Linked DNA regions of Labrys monachus. The protein of the gene in region 1 interacts with the protein of each later gene in a pairwise test. Links are inferred from orthologs where the notes say so. Each region holds a gene or a part of one and is shown in the gene's direction. Other genes may lie near its edges. The genes, in order: dnaA and J3R73_RS12985.

Region 1 (9,921 bases):
CTGACGGCGGTCCTCGCCGCCTTCGACCGCGACGCGGCGCTGGGCTGCACGGTGATCACCGGATCCGAGAAGGCCTTCGCCGCCGGGGCGGACATCACCGAAATGGCCGGCAAGACCTACCCGCAGGCCCGGATCGAGGATTTCATCGCCGTGTGGGACGGTTTCGCGCGTCTGCGCAAGCCGGTGATCGCCGCCGTCGGCGGCTTCGCCCTCGGCGGCGGCTGCGAACTCGCGATGATGTGCGACCTCATCATCGCCGCCGACGGGGCCCGCTTCGGCCAGCCCGAGATCCGCCTCGGCATCGTGCCCGGCATCGGCGGCACGCAGCGCCTCGTGCGGGCCATCGGCAAGGCGAAGGCGATGGAGATGGTGCTGACCGGGCGCATGATGGATGCGGCCGAGGCGGAGCGTGCCGGGCTGGTCGCCCGCGTGGTGCCGGCGGCCGACCTTCTGGCCGAGGCGATGCGGACCGCCGAGGCGATCGCCGCCATGCCGCTGCCGGCGGTGCTCGCCGCCAAGGATTGCGTCGACCGCGCCTATGAGCTGACGCTGGCCGAAGGCATCCGCTACGAGCGGCAGGCCTTCTATGCCCTCTTTGCCAGCGCCGACCAAAAGGAAGGCATGGCCGCCTTCCTCGAGAAGCGGCCGCCGGCCTTCCGCCACGGATAGGGCACGGATAGATAGGGATGGGCGGGCTTTTGGCCCTTCGCCCGCGGGCGCGCGGGCTTCGGCGTCCGCTTTTTGGCGCTTCGATGCAGGATGGCGTTGACGGCGGGCCTCGCCCCATGTAAAGAGCCGCCTCCAATGTCGGACGCAATTGGCGTCCGCTTTTTGTCGTTTCACACAACGCACGGCTTCCGGGGGATCGTCTGATCGCCAGGAGACGGTCGGCTCAACAGGCAGGAACCATGGCCAATACCAAGTCGGCCAAGAAGGCTACGCGCAAGATCGAAGTGCGCACCGCAGTGAACAAGGCGCGCCGCTCCCGCATGCGCACCTTCATTCGCAATGTCGAGGAGGCCATCGCCGCAGGCGATCAGGCCAAGGCGACGCTTGCATTCAAGGCCGCCGAGCCCGAGATCATGCGCGCCGCCCAGAAGGGCGTCGTCCAGGACAACACGGCTGCTCGCAAGGTTTCGCGCCTGGCGCAGGCGGTGAGGAAGCTCGGCGCCTGAGCGGGTCGATGCTTCGTGCCGGCGTGTGCTGACGTCCGGACGGGTCGGATTCTATTGACCTTACGTAGAGATACCGAAACCCGGCCGTCGTGCCGGGTTTTGTTTTGCCGCGAGCCGCTTCATCGTTCGGCGCGAGATGCTTGGCCGTATGGTCCTTGCCGGCCGATGGCCAGCGCCGGCGCGCGGCGCTGGCGGCCCGCCGTATCGGCCCGCCGCCTGCTACCCCCGGGAAGGCTCGGTTTCATGTGACCGCATCCGCGCATTTCGCCGGATGAGCGGCGCGCCTGCGCCCTATTTCCCCGTCTCCCATCAGTCACGCCGGTCGCGGAGGATGTCGTTCCCGGGCCGTTCAAGTAACAGGTATGAAAATACCCTGCACGAAACCGGTGCTAATCTTTCCCCTTGACTCAGGCTTTTGCTCAAATAGCGTTCGAGGAGGCCGTGCCGATCAAAATTTCGCATGTTAGATCAGTCGTTTACGACCTAAGGCTTGTTGCCTCCCGCCGGGGGTCGGGAGAGTCCCCACAAAATGTGGCCGTCTGAAATCTTTACGCAGCCGAAACGAGTTTTTTCGAACTGTTTTGCCGCCTCCACGATTCCATCGACTCCTCAACGCGTTGCAGCTTCGGGGTGCGGCGAGCCCCTCGTCCGAATCGGGAACGCCGGGGCACCGTTAACGAATCAGTGAGATTTGTCTGTTGCAAGCGCCTGCCATGGTTCGCTATGTTTTTTCTCGGAACGGGTCACGTGTATGTTCCTTCCCGATATTGCGAGTGGACCAGCGTCCTTTCGGACGTCGGGGAGGCGTGTGCGAACGCCTTTTCGAGTATAGATCGGTGCGGTATGGGTGTGGTTAACGTCGTGTTGAAGTTCTATACTGTCATTTTGTAAGCGTGTGCTGCATGCGCGTCATGCCGGTGGGCCGGCGTGTTTTTGAAAAAATCAAATCAGGTCTGAAAGACGGAACTGGAGTATCATGTCGTCGGGGTGGATGAATGACTATGCGGGGGATGTTTCAGCCAGCGAGGCCTATGAGCTTCTCGGCCGGGAACCCAAGTCCCAACTCGTTGATGTCCGCACCAAGGCGGAATGGTCCTTTGTCGGCGTTCCGGATCTCTCCGCTCTCGGCAAGGAAGCCGTCCTGGCTGAATGGCAGCGCTATCCCACCATGGAGATCGCGTCGGACTTCGTTGCGCAGCTGGAACGAGAACTGGCGCGCCGCTCGGTCGGCCAGCATGATACGATCGTATTCCTCTGCCGCTCCGGCGCGCGCAGTCTCGCCGCAACCCAGGCCATGATCGCCGCGGGGTGGCTCGGCAGCCGCAACATCGCGGCGGGCTTCGAGGGCCCGGCGAACGCCGAGCGCCACCGCGGCCTGGTGGACGGCTGGAAAGCTGCCGGCCTGCCTTGGGTCCAGTCCTGATTCCATTCGTGGTTTTGCCGCTGCAGCTCCGGCCGTGATGCCGGAGCCGTGTCATGAACTCTTTGCCAGACGATAGCCCCATGAACCCGAGCGAACGCCTGACACTCGCTGCCGCGGCACCGACCGCGAGCGACATATCCAATGGGTCGGTCACTGCCGATCCGCCGGCTGCCTGGGATCGCGTGAAGCGCCTTCTGCGCGCCGAATACGGCGAAGACGTCTTTTCCAGCTGGTTCGCCCGGCTGGAGCTCGATGTCGTCATCGACGACACCGTCCATCTTTCGGTGCCGACGCGTTTTCTGCGCAGCTGGATCCAGGCCCATTATCTCGACAAGATCCTCGGCATGCTGGCCGCCGAGCTGCCGGGCACCGCCCATATCGCCCTCAACGTCCGGACGGCAGGGGTGCGGCCGATCGCCGGCCGCGACCACGCGCCGGGCGCCAGGGCGGCCGAGCCGATGGTGGCGGCGACGGCCAAGCCCGCGCCCTTCCTGCGGGCCATCGAGGTGACGTCCCGCGAGGACGATCTCGCCGGCTCCCCGCTCGACCGGCGCATGTCGTTCGACGCCTATTTCGTCGGGCGTTCCAATGCTCTTGCCCATGCCGCCGCCCAGCAGGTCGCCAGGGCCGGCGCCAGCGAGCCGCTGCCCTACAATCCGCTCTTCCTCCATGCCGCCGTGGGCCTGGGCAAATCCCATCTCATCCAGGCCATCGCCCATCTGTCGGAGAGCGTCGGCAAGCGGGCGCTCTACCTCACGGCCGAGCGCTTCATGTACGGCTTCGTCGCGGCGCTGAAGGCGCAGACCGCCATCGCCTTCAAGGAGAAGCTGCGGGCGATCGACCTCCTCGTCATCGACGACCTGCAATTCCTGGCCGGCAAGTCGATCCAGCAGGAATTCTGCCACACGCTCAACGCGCTCATCGACGGCGGCAAGCAGGTCGTCGTCGCGGCGGACCGGCCGCCGGCCGATCTCGATACCCTGGACGAGCGCGTGCGGTCCCGCCTGTCGGGCGGGCTGGTGGTCGAAATCGGCGCGCTGGACGAAGAGCTGCGCATCAAGATCCTCAAATCGCGCATCGAGGCGGCGCGGGCGCATCACGCCAATTTCGACGTGCCGGACAATGTCGTGGCCTATGTCGCCCATCAGGTCTCGACCAACGGCCGCGACCTCGACGGCGCGGTGAACCGTCTCCTCGCCCATTCCGCGCTGTCCGGCTCCGGCATGTCGCTGGAGACGGCGGAGGCGGCCATCCGCGATCTCGTCCGCAACCGCGAGCCGCGCCGCGTCAAGATCGAGGATATCCAGCGCATCGTCGCCAAGCATTACAATGTCAGCCGGGCCGACATCCTCTCGCTGCGGCGCACGGCGACGGTGGTCAAGCCGCGCCAGATCGCGATGTATCTGGCCAAGTCGCTCACGCCGCGCTCGCTGCCGGAAATCGGCCGCCGCTTCGGCGGGCGCGACCACACCACGGTGCTGCACGCCGTGCGCAAGATCGAAGGCCTGGTGGGGCGCGATACCGGCCTTGCGGAGGAGGTTGACCTCCTGCGCCGTTTGCTGTCCGAGTAGGGCGATCCCTCGTTCCTGCGTCGCGGCGAGACCGTGACGGGCAGGGGCGCAGGTGCCTCCCACTCCGGATGACGTGATGCCCTATCTCGGCCTCGATATCGGAACCTCCGCCGTCAAGGCGGTCATCGTCGACGACGACGAGAAGGTGCTGGCGGAAGGCGAGCGGCCCCTCGTCCTTTCCAGGCCGGGGCCGGGACTGTCCGAACAGGACGCGCAGGACTGGGTCGGCGCTGTCGAGGCCGTGCTGCTGGCGTGGCGGCAAGACCACGGCGCCGTGCTGGCGGCGGTCGAGGGCATCGGCCTCTCGGGCCAGATGCACGGGGCGGTATGCCTCGGCGCGGACGACCGGCCGCTGCGCCCCGTCACGCTGTGGAACGACAGCCGTGCCGCCGCCGAAGCCGCCGAGCTCAACCGCATCCATCCTGATCTCGCCTGGCGGCTGGGCGTGCCGGCCGCGCCCGGCTTCGCCGCGCCACAGCTGCTGTGGCTGTCGCGCCACGAGCCCGCGACGCTGGTGGCGCTGCGCAAGGTGCTGCTGCCGAAGGACTATGTCCGCCTCCAGCTGACGGGCGAGCATGTCACCGACATGTCGGACGCGGCCGGCAGCTGGTGGCTGGACGAAGCCGCGCGCGACTGGTCGGACGCCGCGCTCGCCGCCACCGCCGTCAGCCGTTCGGTGATGCCGCGCCTCGTCGAGGGAACGGCGGTGTCCGGCTCCCTGACCGTCTCGGCCGCGACCCGCCTCGGCCTCCGGCCGGGCATTCCGGTCGCCGGCGGGGCCGGCGACGCCATGGCCGGCGCTGTCGGCATCGGCGCCATCGATGACGGTGCCTTCATCTCGCTGGGGACGTCGAGCCAGTTCTTCGCGCCGGGCAGGCAATATCGGCCGCTGCCCGACAAATTCCTGCACGCCTTCTGCCATGCCGTGCCCGGCTGCTGGATCCAGATGGCGGCCCTGCTCAACGGAGCCTCCTGCCTCGCCTGGCTCGCCGCCCTGGTCGGCACGCCGATCGAGACGCTGCTGGCCGAGGTGGCGGCGCAGCCCCCCGGGCCGGGGGCGGTGACGTTCCTGCCCTATCTCGCCGGCGAGCGCACGCCGCACAACGATGCCGCTGCCAGCGGCGTCTTCTCGGGCATGACGGGCGCGACCGGCAGGAGCGATCTCGCCCGCTCCGTGCTGGAAGGGGTCGCCTATTCCCTGGCGGACGCCGCCGATTGCCTGGCCGAGGCGGGCACGCAGCTCCAGGACGTCGCGGTGATCGGCGGCGGCGCACGCAGCGCCCTCTGGGTCCAGATCATCGCCGATGTGCTCGGAAGGCCGCTCAAGCGCTACCGTGGCGGCGAGAAGGGACCGGCCTTCGGTGCGGCACGGCTGGCAAGGGCCGCGGCCTGCGGGGCCGACATCCGCACGCTCGCGCCGGCGCCGCCCGTGCTCGACGTCGCCGAGCCGCGCCCGGACCTGACGGCCGCCTATGCGGAACGGATCGCCGCCTTCCGCCGCCTCTACCAGGCGACGAAAGCGGCGCGATAGGAGCGCGGACATCCTGTCCGCCTCTTCCCGCACGCGCACCCGAGGCGTGCGGACCTCGATCTACAGGCAGCTCAGCGCCAGCCGGCGCACGGTCGCCTCCAGTTCCCTCGCCAGCGCCTTGCGGTCGGTGCCCGGCCGGTAGGGCAGCGCCTCGCCCCACTGCACCACCACGTCGATCGGCGCGCCGGCGAGGATGCCGAGGAGATGGGGGCCGAGATCGGTATCGCCGATCCAGGCGATCTCGCTCATGCCGCTGCGGCCGATCGGCAGGCCGCCGCGCCGGACATAGCGCAGCGCCAGCGGCTGCACGAAGGCGGGCGCCTCCTCGCCGCCCAGCGCCTCGCGCGCCGCGCCGAGCAGGGCCGAGCGGAAGGGCAGGACATGGATGCCGTCACCGGTCGTGCCCTCGCCGAACAGCACCATGGCGTCGCCCGATCTCAGGCGCGCGCCGATGGCGGCATTCGCAGCGCCCGTCTTGTGGCGGCGCTCGCGCTCGATGAAGATGGAGCGCTGCAGCCGGGCGAACAGGCCGATCACCGGCCACCCCGCCACCTCGCTCTTGGCGATGAAGGACAGCGGCGCGCAGGCCCCGAGCACGACGATGTCGAGCCAGGAGACGTGATTGGCGACGATGAGCAGCGGGCGACGCCGGTCCTCGGCGCCACGGACCGTGAGCTTCACGCCGATGATGGCGAGGACGCAGCGATGGAAGAACACCGGCAGGCGCCGGGCCAGCGGCCAGTCCGCCCGCACGGCGAGCCATTGCAGCGGGATGAGCGGCAAAGCGAGCGCCGCGACCGCGGCGATGCGGCAGATGGATTTGAGCCGCATCAGCGAAGGCCCGCCCGGCCGCCCGCGCCTCGCTTCGCCCATCTCGCCCCTCGTGCCACGGATTGCTCCCCGCTTCGAACCCCGGTTCCCCTATAGGGGAAACAGGCGCCGCGACCAATGCCGTTTCTCCTCCTCGCCTGCCGGTTATTCGGCCGCCGCCGCCACCGGGTCCTTGCCCTTCCCTGCGGCGCCGGGAAGCGGTTCGCCGCCGCCGGCCCTCGGCTGCGTCCCATGCTGCTCCGGCTCCGGCAGGACGTCGACCGCGCGGGAGGGATCGGCCGCCTCCCGCCGGACGAACCAGCCCGACACCCGGTCCAGCGCCACATAGACGACCGGCGTGATGTAGAGCGTCAGCAATTGCGAGACCAGGAGACCGCCGACCACCGCCACGCCGAGCGGCTGGCGCAGTTCGGCGCCGGCGCCCTGGCCGAGGGCGATCGGCAGCGCGCCGAGGATGGCCGCCAGCGTGGTCATCATGATCGGCCGGAAGCGCAGCACCGCCGCCTCGACGATGGCGTCGCGGGCGGACGCGCCGGCCGAACGCCGCTCGATGGCGAAATCCACCATCATGATGGCGTTCTTCTTGACGATGCCGATCAGCATGATCAGGCCGATCATGGCGATGATCGACAGGTCCATGCCGAAGATCTCCAGCGTCAGCAGGGCGCCGATGCCCGCCGTCGGCAGCCCCGACAGGATCGTCAGCGGATGGATGAAGCTCTCATAGAGGATGCCGAGCAGGATGTAGACGACCAGCACCGCCGCCAGGAGCAGCATCGGCATGCCCGAGAGCGAATCCTGGAATTGCTGCGCCGTGCCCTGGAACTTGGCGCTGATCGTGTTGGGCATGTCGATCTCGCGCGTCGTCTTCTCGATCGCCGCGACGGCCTGGCTCAGCGCCACCCCGGGGCGCAGGTTGAAGGAGATCGTCACCGACGGCAGCTGCCCGATATGGGACAGCGACACGGCGGCCGGCACCTCCTCGATACGCGCCACGCTGTCGAGCGGGATGTGGGCGCCGCTGCTGGAGCGGATGGTGAGTTTGCGCAGGAGGGCCTCGGGCGAGCTGTAGTCGCCGCCCGCTTCGAGGATGACCTGGTAGGTGTTCTCCGGCGCATAGATCGTCGAAATCTGGCTGGTGCCATAGGCGGCGTAGAGCCCCGCGCGGATCTGGTCGACGGTGACGCCGAGCTTGGCGGCGTTGTTGCGGTCGATATGGACGACGGCGTTGCGCGCGTTGATCTGCAGGTCCGAATTGACGCCGGTGACCTGCGGCATCGCCCGCATCCGCTCCTCGATCTTCTGGGCGTAGAGGCGCAGTTCATCGATATCGGCCGACATCAGCGCATATTGGTACTGGCTGCGCGAGCGCGTGGCGCCGATGTTGATCGACTGCACCGCCTGGAAATAGGTGCTGATCCCCGGCACCCGCGCCGCTGCCCGCTCCAGCCGCGCCATCACGGCGCCGATCGGCTGCGTGCGGGCCGGTTTGTCCCGGAGCTGGATGAACAGCCGCCCGGCGCTGATCTGTCCGGCACCGCCGCCGCCCACGGTGGATATCACCGAGCCGACGTCGGGGTCCTTGCGCAATTCCTCGACGACGGCCTGCTGCCGGACCGCCATGGCGTCGAAGGAGACGTCGTCCGGGCCGACCGTCGAGCCGCTGACGAGGCCGGCATCCTCCTGCGGGAAGAAGCCTTTGGGAATGTCGACGAAGAGGATGGCGGTGAGCACGAAGGTCGCGGCCGTGAGCCCGAGCATGAGCACCGGCGCCTCGACCGCGGCCCGCACCGTGGTGGCGTAGCCCCTGGCGAGCCGCGCGAAGCCCGCCTCGAAAAGCCGCAGCAGCAGCGGCTCCTTCCGGCCCTGCTCATGCGGCTTGATCAGGCGCGCGCACAGCATCGGCGTGAGCGTCAGCGACACGACGCAGGAGATGAGGATGGCGAGGCCGATCACATAGCCGAATTCGGAGAACATGCGCCCGATGATGCCGCCCATGAAGATCACGGGGATGAACACCGCGATCAGCGACATCGTCATCGACAGGATGGTAAAACCGACCTCGCGGGAGCCGATCAGGGCGGCGGCGAAGGGCTTCTGCCCGAGTTCGACATGCCGGACGATGTTCTCCAGCATCACGATGGCGTCGTCGACCACGAAGCCGACGCACAGCGTCAGCGCCAGCAGCGAGATGTTGTCGATCGACAGTCCCAGCACATGCATGCCGGCGAAGGTGCCGATCAGCGAGATCGGCAGGGCGATGGCCGGGATGAGGGTGGCGCGGGCGCTGCGCAGGAAGAAATAGATGACGATGACGACGAGGACGATCGACAGGCCGAGCGTGAACTCGACGTCCTCGACCGCATGGCGGATCGAGACGGAGCGGTCGATCATCACGTCTAGCGTCACGCCGGCCGGCATCGCCTGCCGGATCTTCGGCAGCACGGCCTTGATCGAATCGACCACGGCCACCGTGTTGGCGTCGGGCTGGCGCTGGATGGCCAGAACGATGCCGCGCTTGTCGTCGCGCCAGCTCGCCGTCTGGTTGTTCTCGACGCTGTCGACGGCCTCGGCGACATCCTGCAGGAGCACCGGCGCCCCGCTGCGCGAGGCCACGACGACCGGCATATAGCCTGCGGCGCGGCGGATCGGGCCGGTCGCCTCGAGGATGATGTTGCGGCCGTCGGCATGGGTGGAGCCGACCGGGGTGTTCGAATTGGCCGAGGCGACCGCGCCTTGCAGGTCGGCCAGGGTGAGGTTGCGTGCGGTGAGCTGGTCGAGATCGGCCTCGATGCGCACCGCATATTGCTGGCTGCCGTAGATGTTGACCTGCGCGATACCGGGCAGGGTGGACAATTGCGGCACGATGTCCGACTGGGCGAAGCGGTCGATGTCGGACATCCGCGCCTGGTCGGAGGTGAGGGCCAGGAACAATACGGGCTGGTCGGCCGGATTGACCTTCCGGAAGCTCGGCGGCGTCGCCATGTCGGCGGGCAGGTTGCGCTGCGCGGTCGCGATCGCCGACTGGACGTCGAGCGCGGCGCCGTCGATGCTGCGGTCGAGATCGAACTGCAGCACGATCGCCGTCTGGCCGAGCGTCGAGGTCGAGGACATCTGTGTGACGTCGGAGATCGCCGAAAATTGCTTCTCCAGGATGGCGGCGACGGACGAGGCCATGGTTTCGGGGCTGGCGCCGGGCAGCGAGGCGCTGACCTGGATCGTCGGGTGGTCGACGCGCGGCACGGCGGCCACCGGCAATTGCCGGTAGCCGAACCAGCCGGCGGCGACGAAGGAGACCATCAGCAGGATGGTCATGACCGGGCGTCGGATGCAGATCTCGGACAGCATGCTTGTCTCCGCCCCGGCTCAGCTTTTGACGGCGGCGGTATC
Region 2 (10,010 bases), 3.0 Mb from region 1 along the record:
CCAACATCTTCGCCATTCTCGGGCTGCGCGCGCTTTATTTCGTCATCGACGCACTGATCGCCCGCTTCCATTACCTGAAGACGGCGCTGTCCTTCCTCCTGATCTTCATCGGATTCGTGATCTTCTACGAGCGCCTGGTCGGGGAATTCGACAATGTGCTGACGATGGCGATCACCTTCGCCGTCATCGCCGCCGCCATTCTCGCATCGGCGCTACGGCCCCGGCGCGGCTGAATTCGAGCGCCGTCCCGGCTCCGCCCGCAACTTCCTCTTGCGTGGTCCGGCCAAACTCTGTAAGGACCCGGCTTCGCTTCGGCCGGAGGCTGAACGGATGGTCGCGTCTCCCGCGGCAGAGGTTGATACCTCGTCATCCCGTGTCTCCGCTCTCTGGGACATTCCTCGACGGCCTGCAGGGTCACGAGGGGCTTCGCGCCGGGCGATGAAACGTAACGAGGACAGGCCCTATCATGCCCAATTACGAGCATGTCTTCCTGGCTCGCCAAGATGTGACCTCTCAACAGGTCGAAGCTTTGACCGCCCAGTTCAAGGGTGTCATCGAAGCCAATGGCGGCTCGGTCGGCAAGACTGAATATTGGGGCGTCAAATCGCTCCAGTACCGTATCAAGAAGAACCGCAAGGCGCACTTCACGCTGCTCAACATCACCGCGCCGCACGCCGCGATCGCGGAAGTCGAGCGGCAGATGTCGATCTCCGAAGACGTCATCCGCTTCCTGACCCTCGCGGTCGAAGAGCTGGAAGAAGGTCAGTCGGCGATGCTGCGCAAGAGCGACCGCGACGACCGCCGCGACGACGACCGTGGCTTCGGCTTCGGCGGCGGTGGCCGCGGTGGACCGGGCCGCTTCGGCGGCGACCGTGACCGCGCCCCGCGCCGCGATCGCTTCGAAACGCCCCGCGAGGGTGTCGAGGACGGAGGAGAAGAATAATCATGGCAACCGCACCAGGACGCCGTCCGTTCTTCCGCCGCCGCAAGACCTGCCCGTTCTCGGGCCCCAACGCGCCGAAGATCGACTACAAGGACGTGAAGCTGCTGCAGCGCTACATTTCCGAGCGCGGCAAGATCGTTCCTTCCCGCATCACGGCCGTTTCGGCCAAGAAGCAGCGCGAGCTGGCCCAGGCCATCAAGCGCTCGCGCTTCCTGGGCCTCCTGCCCTACGTGATCGGCTGACCCGACCATCGGCGGGGCGCTCCGGCGCCTCGCCTCCTTCCTCAACGACAGTCAGCCGGTGTTCCGGCCATGGCTGGGGCTCCCTCAGGGCCTCTAACCGCGACAGCGGGACAGCTCGACGATGACACGCGAAACGCCCATCGGACTCGGCGCGGGCCTTGCGGCCGCCGCTCTCATGCTCGCCCCGCTGGGCGGCTCGGTCATGGGTGTCGTCCTCATGATTTTCGCGGCCCTCCCGATCACGCTTGTCACGCTGGGCTGGGGCTATCGTGCCGGCCTCGTCGCCGCGGTTTCGGCCATGGTGCTGCTCGCGGTCGTCCTCGACATATCCGACGGCCTGTCCTTCGGCGTGACCATCGCGCTTCCGGCCTGGGGTCTTGCCTATCTGGCGATCGCCGACAGGCGGACCGCCGATGAAGGGCGCGGGCGGATTCCCCTCGGCACGCTCGTCGTCGTCGCCGCCGTCCTCAGTGCGGCGATCGTTCTCATCGCGGCGATCTCGTTCAGCACCTCCTATGCCGATATCGTGAGCCGCCTGGAGCAGACCCTCACCGAGTCCGCGCATGTCCTGTTCGGGATTCCGAAGGAGCACCCCCTCGTCATTCCCGACGTCGAGGATGCCACGGCATTCCTGCGGCTGCTCAGCTATGTCGCGCTGCCGCTGTCGGCCATCTCGGCCACCATCGGCAGCCTCTGCGGCCTGTGGCTTTCGGCCCGCATCGCACGCATATCGGGGCGGCTCCCCCGCCCCTGGCCCGACGTCGCCGCCTTGCGCCTGCCGTGGTGGGCCCTCGCGCTGCTGGCGGGCGGAGGTATCGTCTCGATGCTTCCGGACATCTACGGCCTCGCCGGGCAATTGCTGCTCGCGGCGATGATCGGGGCCTTCTCGGTGCAGGGCTTCGCCGTCGTGCATTTCGTGACGCGCGGCAGGGCGACGCGGCCGATGCTGCTCGCGATCGTCTATCTGCTCTGCTTCGTCATGAGCTGGTTCGCCTTCGGTGCGCTCGCCGTCGTCGGCGTCCTCGATCTCATCTTCAATCTGCGGCGCCTCTCGGGTCCGGGTGGCTGGCCGCGATCCCCGCAAAGACCAAAGTGACCTCGAAACGAAGGAGAAGACCATGGAAGTGATTTTGCTCGAGCGCGTCTCCAAGCTCGGCCAGATGGGTGATACCGTCAGGGTGAAGGACGGCTATGCCCGCAACTTCCTCCTGCCGAACAACAAGGCCCTGCGCGCCACCAAGGCGAACAAGGAGCGCTTCGAGAACGAGCGCGTGCAGCTCGAGGCCCGCAACCTCGAACAGCGCAAGGAAGCCGAGGCCGTTGCGGTCAAGCTCAACGGCCAGACCGTGACGCTGATCCGGCAGGCCGGCGAATCGGGCCAGCTCTACGGTTCGGTGAGCGCACGCGATCTTTCCGACGCCGCCACGGCCGGGGGCTTCACCGTCTCCCGTTCCCAGATCGTGCTCAACACGCCGATCAAGACGATCGGCGTGCACAAGGTCGCCGTCCACCTCCATCCGGAAGTGGAGGTCTTCATCACCGCCAACATCGCCCGTTCCCCCGAGGAAGCCGAGCGCCAGGCCCGCGGCGAGGACGTCACCGTTCCCCGCGACGAGGAAGACGAATACGAGAATCCGGAAGACGTCGAGATCCCCGGCGTCCCCGGCACGGGCGAGCAGCCCGACGTCTGATCCGCGCTTTTCGCGAGCCGACCGGCCGGGCAGCCTCGACTGCCCGGCCGGCAGCCTGTGGATCAGTGTGGATGGAACCGCACCGCCCCTTCCCGCCTGCGACCCGTGCTACACTGTCCGCCCAACAGCAGCCGAGTCGCATGCCCCAGAACGAAGCCACCGTCCACAAGCTCGACACCGCCCAGGCCCCGGCCTATCGGCAGGCGCCGCATAATGTCGAAGCCGAACAGGCGTTGCTGGGCGCCGTTCTCGTCAACAACGAGGCATTCTATCGCGTCTCCGACTTCCTGCTCCCCGACCATTTCTTCGACCCGCTGCATCGCAAGGTCTACGAGATCACTTCCAGCCTCGTCCGCGGCGGCAAGATCGCGACGCCGATCACCCTCAAGACCTTCATGGGTCCCGATCAGGACATCGGCGGGCTGACGATCTCGCAATATCTCACCCGCCTCGCCACCGAGGCGACGACGATCATCAATGCCGCCGATTACGGCCAGACGATCTACGACCTCGCGATCCGCCGCTCGCTGATCCAGATCGGCGAGGAGGTGGTCAACGTCGCCTATGACGCGCCCGTCGACATGCCTCCCGGCGAGCAGATCGAGGAGGCCGAGCGGCGCCTGTTCTCGCTGGCCGAAAGCGGCCGCTACGACGGCGGCTTTGCGCGCTTTTCCGATGCGCTGAAGGACGCCATCGACATGGCGTCGGCCGCCTATCAGCGCGACGGCCACCTTTCCGGCCTGGCGACCGGCCTGGACGACCTCGACCGCGTCATGGGCGGCCTCCAGCCGTCCGACCTCATCATCCTGGCCGGCCGCCCCGGCATGGGCAAGACCTCGCTCGCCACCAACATCGCCTTCAACGTCGCCAAGAACTACCGCTTCGAGATCCAGCCGGACGGCACGCCCAAGACGCTGGACGGCGGATCGGTCGGCTTCTTCTCGCTGGAAATGTCGGCCGAGCAGCTGGCGACCCGCGTCATCGCCGAGCAGGCGAACGTGCCTTCCTACAAGATCCGGCGCGGCGACCTCATGGAAGAGGAGTTCAGCCGTCTGGTGACGGCCAGCCAGGACATGCAGTCTGTGCCGCTCTACATCGACGATACAGGCGGCCTGGCCATCGCCCAGCTGACGGCGCGCGCCCGGCGCCTGAAGCGCCAGCGCGGCCTCGACCTCATCGTCGTCGACTATATCCAGCTCCTGACCGGCTCGGGCAAGAAGGGCAACGAGAACCGCGTGCAGGAGATCACCGAGATCACCACCGGCCTCAAGGCCCTGGCGAAGGAACTGAACGTGCCGATCATCGGCCTCTCCCAGCTGTCCCGCCAGGTCGAAAGCCGCGACGACAAGCGGCCGCAATTGTCGGACCTGCGCGAATCCGGCTCGATCGAACAGGACGCCGACGTGGTGATGTTCGTGTTCCGCGAGGAATATTACGTGAAGAACCGCATGCCCAAGGAGGGCACCGAGGAGTTCTTCAAGTGGCAGGCGGAAATGGAGAGCCTGGCCGGCGTCGCCGAGGTGATCATCGGCAAGCAGCGCCACGGGCCGACCGGTACGGTCAAGGTGCAGTTCGACGCCGACGTGACGCGCTTCGGCAATCTCGCGCGGGCCGACCATCTTCCCGCGCAGATGTAGCATCCGGGCGTGCGAACACCGGTCCGCCCTGGAAGCATCGCCGTCGCAGACATGAGCGGACCGGATGTCCGCGCTCCCAAGGGATCCCGATGGTCGCCATGAGCTCTCCCGAACCAGCCGAAGCCGGCTCCCGCGCCTATGGCCGCCTGACCATCGACACCGCGGCGCTCGTCGCCAATTGGCGATCGTGCGGCGCGCGCGCGCCCCGCGCCGAATGCGGCGCCGTGGTCAAGGCGAACGCCTACGGCATCGGCATCGAGAATGCCGTCCCCGCCCTCGCCGAAGCGGGGTGCCGCACCTTCTTCACGGCCCAGCTGGCGGAGGCCGTCAAAGCGCGCGGGCTGGATGCGCGGGCCTCGATCTACGTGCTCAACGGCCTGCTGCCCGGCGCCGGCGACGTCTACGCCGCGCACGACCTGCGACCGGTGCTCGGCTCGCTCGACGAGATACGCGAATGGTCCGCCTTCTGCGCCGCCTCGGGCTGGCGCGGCGGCGCGGCGCTGCATGTGGATACCGGCATGGCGCGCCTCGGCCTGCGGCTGGAGGCGGCCGAAGCCCTGCTCGCCGAGGGCAGCCTGTTCGAACCCTGCCTGCTCATCAGCCACCTGGCCTGCGCCGATACGCCTGCGCACCCCCTCAACGGACGGCAGATCGCCGCCTTCCATGCCGTCCGCGGCCTGTTTCCCGGCGTTCCCGCCTCGCTGTGCAATTCCTCCGGCCTCTTCCTGCCCGATGACCTCGGCTTCGACCTCACCCGTCCCGGCATTGCGCTCTATGGCGGCAACCCGACGCCGGACAAGCCCAATCCGATGGCCCCGGTCGTCACGGTCGAGGCGCGCGTCATCGCCGTGCGCGCCGTCCAGCCCGGGGAGAGCGTCGGCTACGGCGCCACCTGGGTGAGCCGCTCGCCGGCCAGGCTGGCGATCGTCGGCGTCGGCTATGCTGACGGCTATCTGCGCGCCGGCTCCTCCTCCGACGATTACGACAGCGCCCTCGCCTATGCGGGCGGGCGCTATTGTCCCATCGCCGGCCGCATCTCGATGGACCTGACGACGATCGACATTTCCGCCCTGCCCGAGGGAACGATCGCGCGCGGCGACTGGATCGAGCTGGCGGGGCCGCACCTGCCGATCGACGAGGTGGCGCGCAGGTCCGGCACGGTGTGCTACGAAATTCTCACCAGCCTCGGTTCGCGCTATCACCGCATCGTCCCCCCCGGCGGAGAATCCCGATGATCGACCATATCGGCCTTGCCGTTCGCGACTTCGATGCCTCGCGGGCGTTCTACGACGCGGCACTCGCGCCGCTCGGCTACGCGGTCTGCAAGGAAGTGACCGCGGCGATGACCGGCGGCAGCCGGCACGCCGGATATGGCCCCGAAGGCAAGCCGCAATTCTGGATCGGGACCGGCGGCTCCGCCGGCGGCCCGGTGCATGTCGCCTTCGAGGCCCGCAACCGGGGCGAGGTCTATGCCTTCCATGCGGCGGCGATGGCCGCGGGGGCGAGGGACAATGGCGCGCCGGGGATCAGGGCGCATTACCATCCCGATTATTACGGCGCCTTCGTCCTCGATCCCGACGGCAACAATATCGAAGCGGTCTGCCACGGACCGGCATAAGCCGGCCTCGGCCTGCCGCCGTCAACTGGCGCCGGCGTCCTTCGGCGGCGCGTTGCGGGCAAGCGCGGCGTCGCGGCGGCGGCCGCTCAGCCATTGCCGGTAGTTCACGAACTGCTGGTCCGCCAGCACGCCCACGAGGATCACCGCGCCCATCACCGCAAAGTTCAGCGAACTCGGAATGCCCAGGAGGTTGACGAGATTCTGCAGGATCTGGAGCAGGATGGCACCGAGCACGATGCCGAAGACCGATCCTTCGCCGCCGCGCAGCGAGCAGCCGCCGAGCACCGCGGCCGCAATGCCGTAGAGCTCGTAGAAATTGCCATGGGAAGCCGGCGATATCGAGCGGGTATACATCGCGAAATAGACCGAGGAGAGCCCCGCCAGGCCGCTGGCGATGACATAGGCCGCCGCGATCACCGCTCCCGTATGGATACCGGAATAGCGGGCCGCCTCCTCGTTCTTGCCGACGGCGCACAGATAGCGCCCGTAGACGGACCAGTGCAGCACGATGCCCATCACGATCGCGATGAGGATGAAGACCACGAAGCTATGCGGCACGCCATAGGTGCGGCCGGTGGTGAGCCATTCGAGCGAGGGAAAGCTCTGGCCGAACTCGAAGCCGGCGGTGCCGTCGTCGGTGTACCAGCGCGCGATGCCGCGATAGAGCAGCAGGCCGCACAGCGTCACGATGAACGGCTGCAGCCGCATCTTGAGGATCAGGAAGGCGTGGATGCCGCCGATGACCATCCCCGCGACCACCATCAGCAGCACCGCGACGATCCAGTTCATCTGGTAGGTGGTGAGAAGATCGACGAAGACGACGCCGAGCAGCGCGAACAGCGAGCCGACCGACAGGTCGATGCCGCCCGTGATGATCACGAAGCCGGCGCCGATCGCATAGAGTCCGAACAGCCCGATCAAATTGGCCGTGTTCGAAAGGTTGATCGGGGAAATGAAGCGGGGATTGAGGAAGGCGGTTGCGCAGCCGATTACCAGGATCAGCACGAGCAGGCTGAGGTCTTTCTTGAGCATGGCGGGCTTTCTCAGTGAACGCTGTGGCCGACGGCGAGCTGCATGATGGTCTCCTCGCTGAAGCGGTCGCGCTGGAGAATGCCGGCGATGGAACCTTCGTGCATCACCGCCATCCGGTCGCTGACGCCGATGACTTCCTCGAGATCGCTGGAGATCATCAGGATGCCGACGCCATGGTCGGCCAGGCTGCGCATCAGCGTGTAGATCTCCGTCTTGGCGCCGACGTCGACGCCGCGGGTCGGCTCGTCGAAGATCATCACCCTCGGCTGCATCGAGAGCCATTTGGCGAGGACGACCTTCTGCTGGTTGCCGCCGGAAAGCGTGCCGACGATCGTCGCCACGTCCTTCGTCTTGATGTTCAGCGCCTTGCGCTGGATCTCGGCATTCTTCCGTTCCCGGCCGGTGCCGACCAGCGCGAAGGTGGCGTAGGACATCAGGTCGGGCAGGGAAATATTGGTGGTGATGCTCTGTTCGAGGATCAGGCCCGACTGTTTCCTGTCCTCCGGCACGAGGAAGATGCCGCGCCGGATGGCGTCGCGCGGACTGGCATTGACGATGGGCTCGCCGGCGAGCCGCATCTGCCCGCCGACCGGCCGCTCGATGCCGAACAGCGCGCGGGCGAGCTCGGTGCGGCCGGCGCCGATGAGACCCGCGAGGCCCAGGATCTCGCCGCGGCGAAGCGACAGGTTCACCTTGCGCTCCGGATAGGTCGAGGTCTGCAGGTCGACGATATCGAGGATGCTCTCGCCCGGGGCGGTCGCCGGCGGCGTGTAGAGCTCGCGCAGGTCGCGGCCGATCATCAGGCGGATCATGGAATCATGGTTGACGGCAGCCCGGTCGAGCGTGCCGACCAGACGCCCGTCGCGCAGCACGACGACGCGGTCGACGCATTGCTGGACCTCGTTGAGGCGGTGGGAGATGAAGATCACCGCCACGCCGCTTGCCTTGAGATCGCGGATGATGTCGAGCAGGCGGTTCGTCTCGGAGATGGTGAGGCTCGAGGTCGGCTCGTCCATGATGACGACGCGGGCGCCGAGGGAAAGCGCCTTGGCGATCTCGAGCTGCTGGCGCTGGGCGATCGACAGTTCCGCCACCGGCGTCTCCGGCTTGAAGTCGCAGCCGACGCGCCGGAGCAGCGGCTCCACATCGGCGCGCAGCTTGCGATGGTCGATCAGATTCAGGGGGCCTCCGATACGCGGCTCGCGGCCGATGAACACGTTGGACGCCACGTCGAGATTGTCGAACAGGTTCAGTTCCTGGTGGACGAAGGCGATGCCGGCGGCAATCGCCGCGTTGACCGTCAGCGACGGGCGGTCCTGACCGTCCAGGCGGATGACGCCGGCGCTCGGGGTGACGACGCCGCCGAGGATCTTCATCAGCGTCGATTTGCCCGCCCCGTTTTCGCCGATCAGTCCGACGACTTCGCCGGGCGAGACCGAAAGGCTGACCCCGGCGAGGGCCTGCACGCCGGGATAGCTCTTGCCGATCCCGATCAGTTCAAGAAACGGTTCCGCCATTCTGGATCCCTATGCGGAAGGGGCTGGACGGCCGAAGCCGGCAGCCGGGAGGGCGACGCCGCCGCGACATCGGCGAAGCCGCGGCGCTCGACCGCCGAAAACGGTCGAGCCGATTAAAGACGCCGAGGCCGGTCCCGGCCTCGGCGCCGAAACACCGGTTACTTGCCCTGCAGCTTCTTGAGCTGGGCCGCGTAGGCGTCGACGGTCGTCTTGTCCACGACCTTGGTCGGAATGATGATCAGCTTGTCCGCGGGAATGGCGGACTTGTCGCCTTCCAGGATCTTGGCCATGAGCTTCATGCCCTGGTAGCCCCACTCATAGGGCTGCTGCACGACGGTGCCGACGATCGTGCCTTCCTTGATGCCGCCCAGCGTGATCGGATCGTCATCGAAGCCGGTGACGGTGATCTTGCCGAGAGCGCCCGCTTCCTTCAGCGCCTGGTAGATCTGCGGGATGTTGTAGGAGTAGATGCCGAGCATGCAATCCACGTCCGGATTGGCGGTCAGCGTGTCCTCGACGTTGCGCTTGGCACGCGACTGGTCGATGTCGTCCGCCCTGACGTCGACGATCTCGATCTTCGTGCCCTTGATGACGTCCTTGATGCCCTGGATGCGCTCGCGCGCATTGTCCGCTCCGGGCAGGCCGACATAGGCCATGCACTTGCCGCCGTTGGGCAGCGCCTTCTTCAGGAGTTCGCCGACCTGGTTGCCGGCCAGCACGTTGCTGGATCCGATATAGGCGGCGCGCTTGCTCTTCGGGGCATCGCTGTCCGTCGTCAGGAGCAGCGTGTGGGAACCGACGCGGTCGAGCGCATCGGTCTCGGTCTTCGGATCGACAGCGCTCACCATGATGCCGGCCGCGCCCGCCGAGACGAGATCGTCCATCAGACGTTCCTGGATGGCGGCTGCCGACTGCTCGGGATATTTGAACTGGAGATCGTAGTTCGGAAGTTCTTCCTGCGCCTTCTTGACGCCGGCTTCGGCGGCTTTCCAGAAGTCCGAAGCGCCGTTGGCAACGAATACGAGGGTCTTCTTGTCGGCAGCCTGCGCACTGAATGTCATGGTGGCGAGCAGCGCACCCACGGCGCCGGCCAGAACGTATTTCTTCATTTTCTGATTCTCCCTGATGCTTTTTGGTTCTTCGGATACCGCTGCCAGCCCGCGGCTGGGGGGATTCCGGTCACTTCTCCAGCGCTTGCGACACGCCTGTGGCTCCCTCCCTGCATGGCCGGCTCGTTCGCTTCGGCAGCGCCCCCTCCAGGGTGGCACGCCGCCACTATTAGCATGCCCCGGACGATTTACAAGAATTGTCGGACAAATCGGGACGCAAC

What was found.
Region 2: the proteins of dnaA (region 1) and J3R73_RS12985 interact in binary tests that used the Escherichia coli proteins (3 or more experiments, as listed by UniProt). The link is inferred for Labrys monachus from one-to-one orthologs.

The regions. Positions count from the first base shown.
Region 1 is NZ_JAUSVK010000001.1:5,892,059-5,901,979, reverse strand. What follows is about bases 2,100-4,923. They hold dnaA (chromosomal replication initiator protein DnaA), read left to right. Parts: upstream 2,100-2,678; coding sequence 2,679-4,169; downstream 4,170-4,923. Other genes in these bases: xylB (xylulokinase), read left to right, coding at 4,246-4,923; J3R73_RS26945 (rhodanese-like domain-containing protein), read left to right, coding at 2,152-2,598. Outside these bases: J3R73_RS26955 (enoyl-CoA hydratase), read left to right, coding at 1-669; rpsT (30S ribosomal protein S20), read left to right, coding at 909-1,175; more of xylB, read left to right, coding at 4,924-5,700; olsA (lyso-ornithine lipid O-acyltransferase), read right to left, coding at 5,761-6,573; J3R73_RS26925 (efflux RND transporter permease subunit), read right to left, coding at 6,676-9,879; J3R73_RS26920 (efflux RND transporter periplasmic adaptor subunit), read right to left, coding at 9,898-9,921. UniProt on the Escherichia coli protein: Plays an essential in the initiation and regulation of chromosomal replication. Binds in an ATP-dependent fashion to the origin of replication (oriC) to initiate formation of the DNA replication initiation complex once per cell cycle.
Region 2 is NZ_JAUSVK010000001.1:2,865,552-2,875,561, reverse strand. Bases 2,352-5,264 are described here. They hold J3R73_RS12985 (replicative DNA helicase), read left to right. Parts: upstream 2,352-3,016; coding sequence 3,017-4,513; downstream 4,514-5,264. Other genes in these bases: alr (alanine racemase), read left to right, coding at 4,612-5,264; rplI (50S ribosomal protein L9), read left to right, coding at 2,352-2,876. Outside these bases: J3R73_RS13010 (TerC/Alx family metal homeostasis membrane protein), read left to right, coding at 1-233; rpsF (30S ribosomal protein S6), read left to right, coding at 467-943; rpsR (30S ribosomal protein S18), read left to right, coding at 946-1,185; J3R73_RS12995 (DUF2232 domain-containing protein), read left to right, coding at 1,307-2,281; more of rplI, read left to right, coding at 2,304-2,351; more of alr, read left to right, coding at 5,265-5,748; J3R73_RS12975 (VOC family protein), read left to right, coding at 5,745-6,131; J3R73_RS12970 (ABC transporter permease), read right to left, coding at 6,153-7,163; J3R73_RS12965 (sugar ABC transporter ATP-binding protein), read right to left, coding at 7,175-8,680; J3R73_RS12960 (sugar-binding protein), read right to left, coding at 8,839-9,741. UniProt on the Escherichia coli protein: The main replicative DNA helicase, it participates in initiation and elongation during chromosome replication. Travels ahead of the DNA replisome, separating dsDNA into templates for DNA synthesis.